2 regions of the Cohnella sp. GCM10020058 genome follow, and region 1 is predicted to be linked to the other one. Evidence: riboswitches for the same ligand, from Rfam matches in the RefSeq annotation. Region 1 holds a riboswitch; the other holds the start of a gene.

The links. A riboswitch is a leader RNA that binds a small molecule or an ion and turns the genes downstream of it on or off. The one in region 1 is predicted to bind cyclic di-AMP.
Region 2: it holds a riboswitch for cyclic di-AMP, as region 1 does, so the genes downstream of both, ACFSR7_RS13825 (APC family permease) here and ACFSR7_RS01770 (HAD family hydrolase) in region 1, are expected to answer to the same signal.

The regions. Positions count from the first base shown of each region.
Region 1 is NZ_JBHUJV010000001.1:424,477-432,192, forward strand. It holds gene queF (preQ(1) synthase) at 1-413, shown strand, start outside; gene ACFSR7_RS01765 (mannitol-1-phosphate 5-dehydrogenase) at 501-1,772, opposite strand; gene ACFSR7_RS01770 (HAD family hydrolase) at 1,834-2,511, opposite strand; cyclic di-AMP (ydaO/yuaA leader) riboswitch at 2,658-2,809, opposite strand; gene ACFSR7_RS01775 (methyl-accepting chemotaxis protein) at 3,002-4,234, shown strand; gene ACFSR7_RS01780 (PstS family phosphate ABC transporter substrate-binding protein) at 4,359-5,288, shown strand; gene pstC (phosphate ABC transporter permease subunit PstC) at 5,374-6,306, shown strand; gene pstA (phosphate ABC transporter permease PstA) at 6,303-7,190, shown strand; gene pstB (phosphate ABC transporter ATP-binding protein PstB) at 7,495-7,716, shown strand, end outside.
Region 2 is NZ_JBHUJV010000008.1:309,856-317,571, reverse strand. It holds gene ACFSR7_RS13830 (galactose-binding domain-containing protein) at 1-2,610, opposite strand, end outside; gene ACFSR7_RS13825 (APC family permease) at 2,885-4,702, opposite strand; cyclic di-AMP (ydaO/yuaA leader) riboswitch at 4,802-4,961, opposite strand; gene ACFSR7_RS13820 (M4 family metallopeptidase) at 5,223-7,716, opposite strand, start outside.

The DNA of each region.
Region 1 (7,716 bases):
AGGTGCTGGAATCGTTCGACAACAAGCATCCGGGCCGGGACTACTTCGTCAAATTCAACTGTCCCGAATTTACAAGCCTTTGCCCGATGACCGGGCAGCCGGATTTTGCAACGATTTATATCTCGTACATTCCGGATGTGAAGATGGTGGAGAGCAAGTCGCTCAAGCTGTACTTGTTCAGCTTCCGCAACCACGGCGATTTTCACGAGGACTGCATGAACATTATTATGAACGATCTTATCGAACTGATGGCGCCGCGGTATATCGAAGTATGGGGCAAGTTTACGCCGAGAGGCGGCATCTCCATCGATCCTTACTGCAACTGGGGACAGCCTGGCACCAAATACGAGGCGATGGCCGAGCATCGGCTGCTGAATCACGATCTGTACCCGGAAAAGGTGGACAACCGATAGGTTGAACGGAAAGCCGCCGACATATACGCGAGGAGCTGCCTGAAAGTCCGCATCGAGCGGACTGCCTGGGCAGCTCCTTTTAACGTGCTAGCTATTTGCGCTATTTACGCTATTTACGCAGCTCAAGCTATGCGTGCGCAGCTCGCCTACCGCCGCGACAAGCTCGGCATGAAGCGCATGCCGGGCCGGAATGCCCATGTGCTGCGCGATGAAGGCGGACAATCCGTTTGCGCGCAGCGCATCCTGCAGCTGAACGGACTCGGGGTCGCCGGCGTACCGGTACAAAATCGCCGCAGCCGCTGCAACGGTCAGATGGGGGACCGCCAGTCCGAGCTCGTGCGCCTCCAGCAGCGGGCGGACGATTCGTTCGCCGCGCGACAGCTTGCGCAGCGGCGAGCGCGCGACCCGCGTGACGTCGTCTACAATCGCCGGATTGGCGAAGCGCTCCAGCGTTTTGTCGATATAAAGGCGATGCTCGTCGCGGTCCAGACCGTATTTACGGACGAGCAGCTCTCCGGTCTCCTCCAGCGTCTGTTGGACCTTGCGACGCAGCGGCGCGCGCTTCAGCACTTCTTGGAGCGTATGGCAACCAGCCCTATGCCCCAGATAAGCGGCCACACAATGCCCTGTGTTCACCGTGTACAGCTTGCGCGCCATATAAGGTTCGAGCTTGTCGGCAAAAATGGCGCCGCGGATGCGGCGAAAGTCAGGCCGCAGCGGTTTGCGGTCGATAATCCATTCGTAGAAGGGCTCGACCTTGATGGCAAGCGGATCGTCGCTCGGCTGTGCGGGAACGATGCGGTCGATCATGGAATCGGGGAAAATGACGCTGCGGTCTGCGCGGGCGCGGCCTTTGGCGGACAGATTTTCATAAATGTGCTTTTTAAGCTGGGTACTGCCTCTGACCGCATTTTCACATGCGATAATATACAGCGGATGGCTGTGCGTCGCCAATCTGCGCTCCAAGGCTGCAGCGATCGTTGCGGCGATCGCCGGCAGCGAAGCCACGCCTACGGCCGTGGTCAAAATATCTGCGTTCAAAATACGGCGCTTGACCTCCTCGCCGTTCTTGATGTGAACGGCGGTAACGTTGCGAACAACTTCGGTCTGTTCGGATTCGTCCGCGTAGGTCACGGTATATTGCTGCTGCTGCTTCAGCCGGGCAATCTGCGTCTCGTTGCGGGCGACGAAGCACACTTCGTAACCCGACTTCGACAGCTGCATGCCGATAAATCCCCGTCCGATGTTGCTGGCACCGAAGTGCACGGCCAGCGGCTTTTGATTGCGCGGACGCGGGTAAGCCCGCGCGGATACTCGTTCAGTATGCCTTGCAGCGACAGTTTCATCGCGAACACTCAAATGACCTCGCCCCTTTTTCATTTTTAGAATAATAGTAAGAATATTGCGAAAACATAACGGATCAGCCGGCAACCGCCTCGTTGACGATGCGATGAAAATCCAGCTCCAGCAGCGATTCGACCCGGCGAAGGCAGTCGCCGAATTCAAGGCGCTTGGTCAACGGATTAGGCGTTACGATGCAGCGGATGCCTGCGTCTTCGGCGGCTTTGGCGCCGTTAGGGGAATCTTCGATCGCGATCGCCTCGAGGGCGGACACGCCGAGCGCACGCAGCGCTTGCATATAAAGCTCCGGACTCGGCTTCACCTCGCTGACGTCGTCCGCGGTGCGGATGCAGTCGAAGTAATCGAGGATTCCCAGCTTCTTCAGATGGGTCTCGACCCATTCTCTGCGGGAGCTCGAAGCAAGTCCAATCTTGAGTCCGGCCGCCTTCGCGCTATTGAGGAAATGAAGAACGCCGGGTCGCATTTGTTCGCGTTCCATCAACTTGCCGTGCAGCTCGTGCACCGACTCGCGGAATAAATCCGGGTCGATCGGCAGCTTGAGATCGGTGATCAAATATTCGTAGGGGTTAAACTTGTGGAGGCTCGTGCCGATGCAGCCGGCGTACATGTCCAGGGACAAGTCCACCTCGTACTCCCGGTATGCGGACTTAAAAGCTTCGTACCATGCAGTCTCGGTGTCGAGGATCGTACCGTCAAAATCGAAAATAACAGCTTTTGTTTGCGATGCGATAGTCATAAGTTTCAAATCCCTCCATGGAGTTGTTCTGCTCTTCCGAACAACGGCGAGAGGGGGGACGCCGGCGATGGGCCGCTGGCAGAAAATAAAAAAGACCCTTCAAACCTGAAGGGCCGCGGATTCTAAATGAAATTTAGAAAATCAAATGGACCCATCTTCAAACGCTGACGAGGTTAGCTGACGGACTCGGGTAAGATGGTACCCTACTGACCGGATCTCCTGCGATCCTGTCTCGATTCGCCCCAAAACGTGGTTCCCCCGCTCTCCGGCCGTGCCGGAAACTAAGCTTACGTCCATGTTAAAGGTCCATCCAAAGGCTGTCAAGTTTGGTTAAACGATGTATGCGGTGTCATTCAAAATGAATTCGCTGTCATCGCGAAGTTCGTTAAAAAAGGGATAATTTACATTTCTCCATTGTTCCTCTAACGCCGTGTTGACAAGCCGCTGATAAACTGAGCGGGTCAAGAATAGCGGATAAGGGGCTGGGAGCATGAGTTTGCTTCTATTAGAAAAGACGAAATCCCGGGCGGCCGACGAGGCGCCCCGCTTAAAAACGGAAGAACGAAGCACGCAGCTTCCGGAGATTGCGGCCGTAAACAAAGCCGAACCCGCGGAATTCGCCAAACATTATCCGTCCGTCGCGCTTGCGGAGTGGATTCGTTCCTGCCCGCAGGTGTCGCCGGAGCAGACTTGCGGCGAGATGGCCGAGCTGTTCCGCAGACGCCATGAGCTCGAGTGCGTCGCTGTCGTGAAGGCGACCGGCGAACCTGCGGGAATCGTCATGCGGCATCGCTTCTTTAAGTTGATCGGCTCGCTGTACGGCATGCCGCTGTTCGCGGACAAGCCCGTAACCAAGCTGATGGATAGCAAGGCGATGATCGCCGAGACCGACCTGTCGCCGCAGGAGCTGATCGACCGCGCGATGTCGCGGGACGAGGAGCGGATCTACGATGCGGTCATGATGACGAGCGGCGGCGCCTTTACAGGCGTCCTTACGGTCAGCGACATGCTGCAGCTCTCGAGGCTGCTCCGGCGCGAGCTCGCCGGACGCCAGATGTCGACCGTACGCGGCGCCGAACGGATGCTGCGCGACATTCGGGGCGCGGTCGATCGCCTCGCCGGCGAGGCGTCGGTATCACGCACGGGGAGTCTTGAGGTCGCAGAGCTGGCCGAGCATGGCCAGCAAGATCTGACCGAGATGCTGGGGCTGTTCCGCCTGTGGACGGAGACGGCGGAACGACAGGCCAAATCGGTGGACGAGCTGCTCGCCAGCGTGTCGGACACGGTCGGCATCGCCAAGCTCATCGCGCAGCTGGCCGACCAGTGCAACCTGCTCGCGATCAACGCGCAGATCGAAGCGGCAAGAGCCGGCTCGCACGGCCTCGGTTTTTCCGTCGTCGCGCAGGAAGTACGCCAGCTTGCCGATCAGACCAAGTCCCAGGCCAGTCAGATTCGCGAACAGCTGAACGGGATGGCAGCTTCGGCCGCGGCCGCCGCCGCGCATGTGCGCGAAGGCAAGGAAGGCGCCGATCGCGGACTGCTGCAGGTGCACAAAGCGGAGAATACGTTTAACCGGCTGTGGACGCGCAGCTCCGAAAATGCGAAGAGCACGGAACATCTCGCGGTTGCTTCGCGCGAAGCGTCGGTCATGTCGGAGCAGATCGCGGCGCAAGTCGCCAAGCTCGCGGTTCAAATGAACGAATCTCCCGAAGAAAAATATTAACGTTCTACATTTTTTACATTGCGTTAACAATGCACGAATACAAGATTGACGAATGGTCGCTAGAATCAGAGATGTGCTTGAGAGCAAAACAAATATAAACACAATTTGAAAGGGGCTCTATCTCTTGAAAAAATCTCTGCTCGTACTGACGACGCTCGCGCTTGGCATCTCGCTCGCTGCTTGCGGCAAAAACGACAATTCCAATAACGCAAGCAATAGCGGCGCATCCTCCAGCGCGCCTGCCAGCGCAGCCATCAGCGGCGCGTTCAGCGCAGCGGGCTCGACCGCGCTTCAACCGCTGGTCGATCAAGCTTCGAAGAAGTTCATGGATCTCAACAAGGACGTCACGATCACCGTCAACGGCGGCGGCAGCGGCGCCGGCCTGTCCCAAGTTGCAGAAGGCACCGTGCAAATCGGCAACTCCGACGTATTCGCAGAAGAGAAGCTGAAGGACGCCGACGCTGACAAGGCGAAGGAACTCGTCGATCACCAAGTCGCAGTCGTATCGATCGCAGCGGTATCCAACAAGGACGTAGGCGTGGACAACCTGACGAAGGCGCAGCTGGTCGACATCTTCACCGGCAAAGTAACGAACTGGAAAGACGTCGGCGGCAAGGATGAGAAGATCGTCCTCGTCAACCGTCCTGCAAGCTCCGGCACGCGCGCAACGTTCGAAAACTTCGCGCTCGGCGCGAAGTCGGAAGATCTGCCTGACTCGATCACGGAAGATGCATCCGGTACGGTTCGCAAGCTCGTCTCCGAAACGCCTGGCGCCATCGGCTACCTGGCACTGTCCTACCTCGACGATACGATCCAAGCGCTGAAGTACGAAGGCGTAGAAGCAACGGCTGAAAACGTAGCGTCCGGCACTTATCCGGTATGGGCTTACGAGCACATGTACACGAAGGGCGAGCCTGACGGCGCACTGAAGGCATTCCTCGACTACATGCTGAGCGACGATATCCAAGGCACCGACGTTAAGGATCTGGGCTACATCCCGGTTAGCGACATGAAGGTTACGCGCGACGTGCAAGGCAACGTAACCAACAAATAATTAAATAACTTACAAGAATAGCCGGCAGAGGCGGACCTGAAAACGGGCGCCTCTCTTGCCACGTTAAGGAGAGGCTCGCATGAACATGACCCAAACCCGCCAAGCGGCGGATGCCATCGCGAAGGACGGACGCGGCAAATTTCCGAAGCACAAGCTTGAGGAACTCCGCGGCAGAGGTTACGTAATGTTTTGCGTGCTGCTGCTGATCGTGATCATTTTTTCGATCGTCTACTTCATCGCTTCGAGAGGTTTGACGCCGTTCGCGAGCCAGGGCGTAAGCGTCGGCGAGATGCTCGGCGGCCTCAAATGGTCGCCGGAAGCGGACACGCCTCGCTTCGGCGCGCTGCCGTTTCTGTTCGGCTCATTCGCAACTTCACTGCTGGCCGCCATTATTGCCGCACCGCTCGGCATATGCGCCGCAATCTTTATGACCGAAATGATGCCCAAAGTTGGCAAAAATATTTTGCAGCCTGCGATTGAATTGCTCGCCGGCGTTCCCTCCGTCGTTTACGGCTTCGTCGGCCTGAGCGTCATCGTGCCGTTCCTGCGTGATATTTTTCCCGGTCAGGGCGTCGGTATTCTGGCAGGCTCAATCGTGCTGTCCGTCATGATCCTGCCGACGATCACGACCGTCGCGACGGATGCGCTGCGCAGCTTGCCGGCCGGACTTAAGGAAGGCTCCTACGCGCTCGGCGCTACCCGCTGGCAAACGATCTCGAGGCTTGTCATTCCGACGACGCTGCCGTCGCTCTTGACCGGCGTCGTACTGGGCATCGCACGCGCATTCGGCGAAGCGCTAGCCGTGCAGATGGTTATCGGCAACGCGCCGCACATCCCGCACTCGCTGACGCAATCCGCCGCGACGCTGACCAGTATCATCACGTTGTCGATGGGCAACACGACGAGCGGTTCGTTGCACAACAACGCACTGTGGAGTCTCGCGCTCATTTTGCTGATCATGACATTCTTGTTCGTATTCGTCGTACGACTGCTGGAGAGGAGAGTGAAGCACGCATGAAGGCCAAGTCCGTAGACCGCATCATGACCGGCGTCATCGTCGGCATCGGCTTTTTGATCATCGTGCTGCTCGCCGCGCTGCTCGGCTATCTCCTCATCCGCGGCGTCGGCCATATCAGCTGGCACTTCCTCACCTCCGCGCCCGAATCGATCCGCGCAGGCGGCGGTATCGGTCCGCAGCTGTTCAACTCGCTGTTCCTGCTCGTGCTGACGATGATCATCACGGTGCCGCTCGGCCTCGGCGCCGGCATTTATATGAGCGAATACGCCAAGCAGAACCGGCTGACCGCCTTCATCCGCCTGATCGTCGAGGTGCTGTCTTCCTTCCCGTCGATCGTCGTCGGCTTATTCGGACTTTTGGTTATCGTCAACCGCTTCGGCCTCGGGCTCTCGCTCATGTCCGGCGCGCTCGCGCTGACCGTGTTCAACCTCCCGCTTATGGTGCGGATTACGGAGCAGGCGCTGCGCGCCGTGCCGCGCGAGCAAAAGGAAGCCGGGCTTGCGCTCGGACTGTCCCGCTGGCGCACGATCACGACGGTTATGCTGCCGATCTCGCTGCCCGCCATCGTTACGGGCACGATTCTCGCGGCAGGCCGCGTATTCGGCGAAGCCGCCGCGTTGCTGTTCACGGCCGGCATGAGCTCGCCCCGCCTCGACTTCACGGACTGGAATCCGCTGCACCACACGTCGCCGCTCAATCCGTTCCGTCCGGCAGAGACGCTGGCCGTGCACATCTGGAAGGTTAACAGCGAAGGCCTCGCGCCGGACGCCGCACAGATCGCCGCAGGCGCATCGGCCGTGCTCGTCATCACCGTGCTGCTCTTCAATCTGGGCGCCCGCTGGTTCGGACGCGCGCTGTACCGCAAGCTGACGGCGGGACGCTAAGCCCCGCCGCGTCCGACCACCCGGAACCTTAAAGGAGGAATTCATCGTGAGTACGATCGCGACCGATAAGACAGAAGCCGAACGCGCATCCCGCCCGGCCGCCGGCGCGCCGATCCCGCCGCGCGTAAGTGCGGGAACCGCCTTGCCGCCTGTGCCTTCCGCACCGCTTGCGCAACCCGAGTCTTCGGCGACTCCTGCGCCATCCGTGCCTGCCGAGAAGCCGCAGACGGCGCCGTCCGAGCCCGAAGCGAGCGGGACAGCGCGGACGCAAGCCGCGCCGCCGCCCGCTTTTTACACGAAGGACCTGTCCGTCTTCTATGGAGAAAAGCAGGCGATCAAGCAGGTCAGCATGGCATTCCCCGATCGCCAGGTCGTCGCGTTGATCGGCCCATCGGGCTGCGGCAAGTCGACGTTCCTGCGCTCGCTCAACCGGATGAACGACCTGATCCCCGGCGCTTCGATCAAGGGCGAGATTTGGATCGGCGGCCATAACATTTGCGATCCGCATACGGACGTCGTGCGTCTT
Region 2 (7,716 bases), on a different contig from region 1:
GCTGCCCGCAGGGATCGTCGTATCAAACATGAGGTTCGCTTCGTCATAGATGTGGCGCGGCGAGCCGGAGCCCGGGCTGTTGCCCGGCGCGGTCTCGGAGCCGTACAGCCAGGCGTACCTGGACGTCAGGTCGATCGCCTTGGCGAACGTGCCGTTGACGTAGACGTTCAGCGTCGCGTTGATGCCGTCGCCGCCCGGCGCGTCCGGGATGGAGAAGCGGGCGACCAGCGTGTTGGTGCTCGCCTTGGTCGTGAACTGCACGTAGCTGCCCGTCGCGTTCAGCGTAACCGCCTTGCGGCCGGAAGCTTCGCCGGCAAGGTCGCCAATGTTGCGGTTCGGCCCGACGACGGCTGCGCCGCCGCCGATCGTGCCGTCCTCGGCCTCGTACATGTCGAACGGCATGTTCGCGCCGCGACCGACGAACAACGGCTGCGTGGAGACGTTGTTCGCTTGCTTGACGGACAATTCGTTGCCGTCGGCTGCGATCTGGAGCTTGACGTTGTACTTGCCGTTCGCCGCGGTCCAGCTGCCGAGGGCGATAGACGGACTGGATGCGCCTGCGGCGAGCGTGCCGGTGTAGCTGGCGGTCAGCGTCTTCACGACCGCGTTGGTCGTGGCGTCCGTCAGCGTCAGCGTGACGGCGTGCGCGCCGGCGGCCGAAGCGATCGAGCCCTGATTTTTAAGGATGACGGAGAAGTTCGTCGTATTGCCCGCAGCCGGATTGCTCGGGCTCCAGCTGACCGACGTGGCGACCAGATCCGAGCTCTGAACCGGGCTGACCGTCAGGTTGGAAGCGCCTGTGTAGCTGTTGTTGTTCTCGTTTTGCTCGATGACGGCGTTGTCTTCGTCGACCTTGGCCGAGACGGCGTAGCTGCCTGCATCCTTCGCTCCGATGCTGACGCTGACGTTGGCTTGAGCGCCTGCCGAGAGCGCGCCCACGTTCGCCGTGCCTACCTTGGTCGTGCCCAGGTAGAAGTTGACGGTCGTCGCCGCGGAGGCCAACGTGCCGATGTTTTTAACGGTGGCTGTCAGGCTGACGCTATCCGTCTCGACAGGCGCGGACGGCGTCCAGGATAGGCCCGTCACGGTCAGATCCGGATTCGGCGCGGGTACGCCGATAACCTGGAATTCGGCCACCTGTCCGCCCGTCGCGCCCGTGTTGGCCGTAAATTTCAGCTGCACGTCGCTGGCGGTAGCGCTCACGGGGATGGTGACCGTGTTGCCGGTTGCCGGGTTAAACGTATATTGCGCGGACGAAACCAGGTTGTTGAATGTCGTCGCGTTCTGGTCGCGGCCCAGTACCTGGAGCGTCTGCGTGCGCGTCGCCCAGGCGCTGTCCGGACTGAGCTTCAGTACAATCTGCGAGATGCTGGCGTTGGCGCCGAGCGAGACGGTCAGCGTGGCGGGATAGCTATTCGCGTTGCTTTCCCAGTAAGTCGCGGTGCTACCGTCGTTGGCGTTGGTTGCAACATATGTCCAGTTAACCGAGGAAGCGGTGATTGGCTTGCCCTGCGCCAGGTTGGAGCCGGTTGGCGGAGGCGTAGAGGTTGGCGTAGCTGTCGGCGTGGCAGTAGGCGTGGCGGTTGGGGTCGCCGTTGGCGTTGCGGTTGGCGTTGCAGTAGGCGTCGCCGTTGGCGTTGCGGTCGGGGTGGCCGTCGGCGTCGGCGTAGCGGACACCGCAGTCAGCGCGATTTGGTCCACGTTAACGTTGCCGGAGTCGGTCGCGTCGTACTTATAGGCAATCGTATTGCTGCCCGCATTGAGCGCAAACGTCTCGGATTGGGTTCCCCAAGTATCCCAGTTGGCGAGATTCGCGAGCGTCGTCTGCTTGACTTTCGTGCCGTTCACGTAGACGCTCAGCGTTCTGGCCGCGCCGTTCGCGTTGCCGTACTTGAGCGCGACCGCGTAGTTGCCGGCGGCTGCGGCATTAACGGTGAACTGCGTCTGTGCGCCCTGCGTCCAATAGCCGTCCACGAATCCCGTCCCCGTATAACCGGGATGGTCCGTGTTTACTTTGGCTCCGCCGGACAGCGCGGCTGCTTCGGCTTCATACACATTATTGGCCGGCGGCGAGACGGTTCCGTACACCTCGAACTCGGATACCTGACCGGCCGGCCAGGCGCTGTTGGCCGTGATGTTGACCTTGACGTAGCGCGTGCTGGCGGCGGCGAAGCTGATCGTCACCGCATTGCCGGTTGCCGGGTTAAACGAATACGAAGCGGACGACGCGAGCGTGCTGTACGCCGAGTCGTTCAGACTGCCCTGCACGGACAAAGTCTGCGAGCGCGTCCCCCATCCGGACGGCAGCTTCAGAACGACCTGATTAATCGTCGAGGCTGCTCCCAGGTCAACCCGGATCCATTGCGGAAAGGCGTTGTTCGCGCTCTCCCAGTAGGTGCCGGCGTTGCCGTCTACGGCATTGCCCGCTTGATACACATCCGCGTATGAGCTCGCGGTCACAGGTTTGTTCGCCGCCAGATTCGGGCCGTCCGCATAGGCCTTGGATGCTTGAAGCCCGGCCAGGTTGGCGAACAGTCCGGCCATCAGCGCGAGAGCCAGCAAAGAAGCCGTCCACGGCTTCCGTTTCCCCGTATGCAGTTGCATGAACATCATCTGCCTCCTTTTAAATGGATAACTCGAAATTCCGGTCTCTTCCGACTTGAGCGGCTGATCAGTGGCGCCTGACTAAGTTCACGGAGCTGCGAACCTCCTCCTCCCGTATATGGATGATGCTTCCTTTAAATTATAAGCGCTTACATACATGTCCGACGATGTACATTCCTATGAGATGTGTGTGCGGAACTACGATTCTTATGAGGCCGAAAACCAAAAAATCTCGCCCGCAAAATCACGGACGAGACGGATCGCATGCGCTCTTCGGACGTTAACGACGCAGATGGTAAGGCACGGTCGCGATGATGACGTCCTTTTGATTGTAAAGGTAAGCGCGAAGCAGCAGGCTCGACTGATTGTGCAAAATGTGCTGCCACCAGTGCTTGGCGATAAACTGCGGGATGAGGACGGTGATATGGTCGGTCTCGGCGGTTTTCCACTCGATCGTGTCGATGAACTTCATAATCGGGCGGATAATGCTGCGATAGCTTGATCTGAGCGTGATGAGCCGGACGCCGGGATCCCAGTCGGCCCATCTTTTTTCCATGCGCTCGATCTCCTCGTCGTCAAAGCCGACATAGACGGCGACGACGTTGTCGGTCAGCGACTTGGCGTAGCTGAGCGAATTCATGACGACGCGGGTGACCCCCGCGACCGGCACGACGATCGTGCTGCCCTTGATGCACGGCTTCTCCTTGGCCGGATCGATGCGCAGCTCGTCGGCAGTATTGCGGTAATGGCGTGCGATGGCGAAGAACGTCCACATGACGACCGGCAGGAACACGAACACCATCCACACATGCGTGAACTTGGTGAAAATAAAGATGAGCGTGATGCTCAGCGTCGTCAGCATGCCGATCGTATTGACAAGCAGGCGCGTCATCCAGCCTTGCGGGCGTAGCCGGATCCAGCGCACCATCATGCCGAGCTGCGACAGCGTGAACGGGATGAAGACGCCGACCGCGTAGAGCGGGATCAGGTTTTCGGTGTTGCCGTGGAAAATGATGACCAGCAGCGCCGAGAACACGCCGAGGAAAATGATGCCGTTGGAGTAACCGAGCCGGTCTCCGCGAACCATGAAGGCGTGCGGCATGTATTTGTCCTTGGCCAGCATGAACGCCAGCAGCGGGAACGCGGAGTACGCCGTATTCGCCGCCAGCACCAGAATCAGCGCGGTCAGCGCCTGGATGACGTAATAGATCGTACCTCGACCGAAGGTCGATTCGGCGATTTGCGAGACGACCGTCTGCTTTTCGTCCGGCGCGACGCCGTACCAATAAGCGAGCAGGCTGATGCCGATAAACATCGCGCCCAGAATCGTGCCCATCATGATCAGCGTGGCGGCGGCGTTGCGCTCGGCCGGCTTTTTGAAGTTGGGAATGGCATTGGATACGGCTTCGACGCCTGTGAGCGCGGAGCAGCCCGAGCTGAATGCCTTGAGGAGCAGGAAGAGACTGACGTTAGACACGGCGGCGCCGAATTCCGGCACGTGAGCGGGCGCGCTGCCCGTTGCGTACTTGACGATGCCGGCAGCGATGAGCACGAAGATCGCTACGACGAATAAGTAGATCGGCGTCGCGAGCACGGAGGCGGACTCGGTCAAGCCGCGAAGGTTCATGACGGTCAGAATAAGGATGATGACGAGCGCGATCAGAACGCGGTGTTCGTGCAGCGAAGGAAAAGCCGACGTGATCGCATCCGTGCCGGCGGACGAGCTGACCGCGACGGTCAATATATAATCGACCAGCAGCGAGCCGCCGGCCAGGAGTCCCGTCGAGACGCCGAGATTGTCCTTGGCCACGATGTAGGCGCCGCCGCCGGCCGGATAGGCATAAATGGTCTGGCGGTAAGACAGGATGAGAATAAATAAAAGGCCGAGCACCGCCAGCGAGATCGGCACCGAGTACCAGACGGCCGCGAAGCCCGCCGCCATGAGGACGATCAAAATCTGCTCCGTGCCGTACGCCACGGACGATAGCGCATCGGACGACAAGACGGCAAGCGCCTTGAATTTGCCCAGCTTGGCGCCCTCGATCTCCGCGCTTTTCATCGGTCTGCCGATCAGAAGCCGTTTAACTTTGCTGACCATGGGGTTATCTCCTTTGCTGTGCCGGCACCGCTGACGGGCATCAAAAAAAGCCGCAGGAAAGGATCTCCCGCAGCTTATTCTTAAGCGAATAGCGGCGCAGGCTCCTCTTCCGGACGCTTGCGAGGTTAGCTGTCGGATTCGGGCTCGGCAAGCAGCCCTACGCTTGGCAAAAGCCAAGCGATTCACCCCTGGGCGTGCATGCGCGGCACCCGGTTGGTTCCCCCGTTCCCGCATCTGCGGGATTCAGCGATTAGGATGTTAAATCACGAAATGAATCATACGTTACGTTCCATCTTCATGTAAACTGCCGCCGAAGGGGATGAAACAGCGCGGCGGCCGGTTAACCTACGAAGAGAACGGTTACATTCATGCGGCTCTTGCATTATCTCAGCCGCGCACATTCGCGCTCGATTTATTGAGGTTTCTGCTGTCTCGGATGCCCGAGTATTTGAAACGAATTAAAAAAAATAACCCCGCCTCCCGCCAAACGGGAGGACGAGGGGTGTTGTATGCATCCCTTTTAAATGAGTTGCAGATTCTCCAGCATGCGCATGAGCGATACGGTGGCTTCGGCCCTGGTAACCGGCGCGGCAGGAGCGAATGAGCCGTCCGCTCTGTTCTGCATGATGCCCGCAGCGAGCAGTGCCTGCGCGTCGGCGGCAGCCCATGCAGGAATTTTCGCCGCATCGGCAGAAGCGCCGGAGCCTGCCTGCCCCGCAATTTTCGGCAATCCGCCCGCATAAGCGATCGCTCTGCCCAGCATGACCGCCATCTCCTGGCGCTTGATGACGCCGCCCGGACCGAAACTCCCGTTGCCGTAGCCCGAGATTAGCCCCGCGCTCACTGCCGTCGTCACCGGAGCGCCATACCAGGCGCCGGCCTTCACATCGGCGAACGAGAACGCTGCCGGCAGTGTCTGCAGACCGAGCGCTCTCGCGAGGAGAGCGGCGAACTCGGCTCTCGTCACTGTTCGGTCCGGCTGGAACTGTCCCGATCCGGCGCCGAGCACGAGCTTCCTGGACGCCATTTTCTCGATCGCGGCACGATCCGTGTGGACCGCAATGTCAGCGAACGACTTGACTGCCTGCGCCAGCACATACACGCTGTTGTGCGGCGTCCGGATCGCCGCAGTCAACCGGCCCTCGGAAACGGTGATCGCCGCAGGGACGAATACGAGCTGTCCGGTGACGGTGTCCAAGGTCAGCGCAGTTACTTCCCCTGTCGTCTTGGGAGCGTCGATACTTACCCGTTTGGTGACATAAATGCCGTTAAAGTTTTTCAGCTCTTTTTTCTTCCCGCCGGAAGCCAGCTCGATCGTGAAGTCGAGGAAGTCGGACAAGGCTGCATAGCCGTCCGTTCGCAGCATTTGCCGGGACTTCGCCTGCTCTGATTGCGCAGACTTGACGACGCCGAACTCGAGCTGCAGATCGTCAGGGACTGCTGCCGTTCCCCAGGCTTGCGCCAGCAGCGAGCCGCTAAGCAGCTTGACGGGAATCTCGTACGAGACTTTGTCAGTCTGTACCACAAGCGTCAAGCCCGAGGATTGGACAGACGCGGCCGCGAGCGCCGCGGACGGCAACCGTACCTTAATGCCGTCTCCGCCTGTGCCGACAGGCAGGACGAGCTTGAGCGCCGTACCGGCAGATGCCGTCTGCCCGTCCGCCAGCTTGAGCGCTTGCTTCAGCTTGTCGGCGTCGGGCTCGACGATTGAAATCGAGCGTCCGTCGGCACCGGCTTCCTGTGAGGACTTCAGATCGTTGCCGGAGAGCTTGATCGTCCCGTCCTGAACCTTCGTCTCATCGTCGGCATCGTCGGCAGTCGCGCTTCCACCGGATGCGCCGGTACCCGGCGTGCCCGTTCCGGGAGTACTGGTTCCGGGAGTGCCGGTTCCAGGTGCACCGGTGCCTGGCGAGCCTGTGCCCGGGTTGCCGGTGTTCGTATCCACGACGATCGGGCAAACATTCAGCGGCGAGGAGACCGAGACGATCGGACTGAAGCCGACGCCTTCGTAGTCTCCGTACGTCGTAATCGTCGTCGCTTCAGTACTTGTCGCGACCAGCGTGAACACGCCTTCCTTCGCGCTCTGAGCCAGCGCCAGCGTACCGACTGCCAATCCAGAAAACATACCGGTAGAGGGAGAAGAACCGCTAGGGCCTAACTTGTATGACGCGCTTCGAATCGTGTTGCCGGACCGCACGGTCATCCGTTGCCATTGATCTTTTTCATCGAACAGGCCGAACAGAATATCGTCTACGCCGTCGCCCAGCACTCCGCCAGACTGCAGCCTGTCTCCTTCGCTGCCCGACTTGTAATAGCGTCCCGAACCGGAAAACACATAGGTCTCGTCCGGGGAAACCCAGAGCCGGTCGGGCGATCCTTCATGTACGTACGGCCCATGAAAATCCGGAACGGCCGTTTCGTCGTCCGTCTCCAACAGACGCGAAGCAATCGTCGCATAGGCGCGGAGCTTTACACCGTCCACGATCGTATAGAGCCGCTGCCGCCCCGGCGATAGCGCCAGCCCCTGCGCGCTCGTCATATCTGCACGCGCGCGGATCGTTCCCGCTTGATCGTACGCAGTCAGGTGCTGGCCGTCGGCCGCGCGACTCAGCACGTAGATCTCGCCCGGCGCCGCCACGGCCAGATCGAACGGCTCATCCGCCGTATCGAACGCAGCTGTCTGCGATAAATTGCTCGCGTCCAGCACGACAATCCGGCCCGTTCCGTCTCCTTTCTTCAGCACTGCGTACACATAGTCCGCTGTCGCGAACAGACGCACCGGCGCTGCGGACACATTTGCCGTCTCGATTCGTCCGGCCGTTGGATCAAAGGAAACGATGCTTCGAATATTCGCGCCGCTCGGGATCAAATACAGCGTGTGCGTGCCGGGATGTCCGGTCGCCTGCGCCGCCTGCCAGGGCAGACGGGCCCAGCCGACGGCCGAGGCGTAAGCCGACTGCGCTTTGGAACGGTTGACCATGACGCTCCAGCCGATCTCGGCAGCCCGGTTGCCC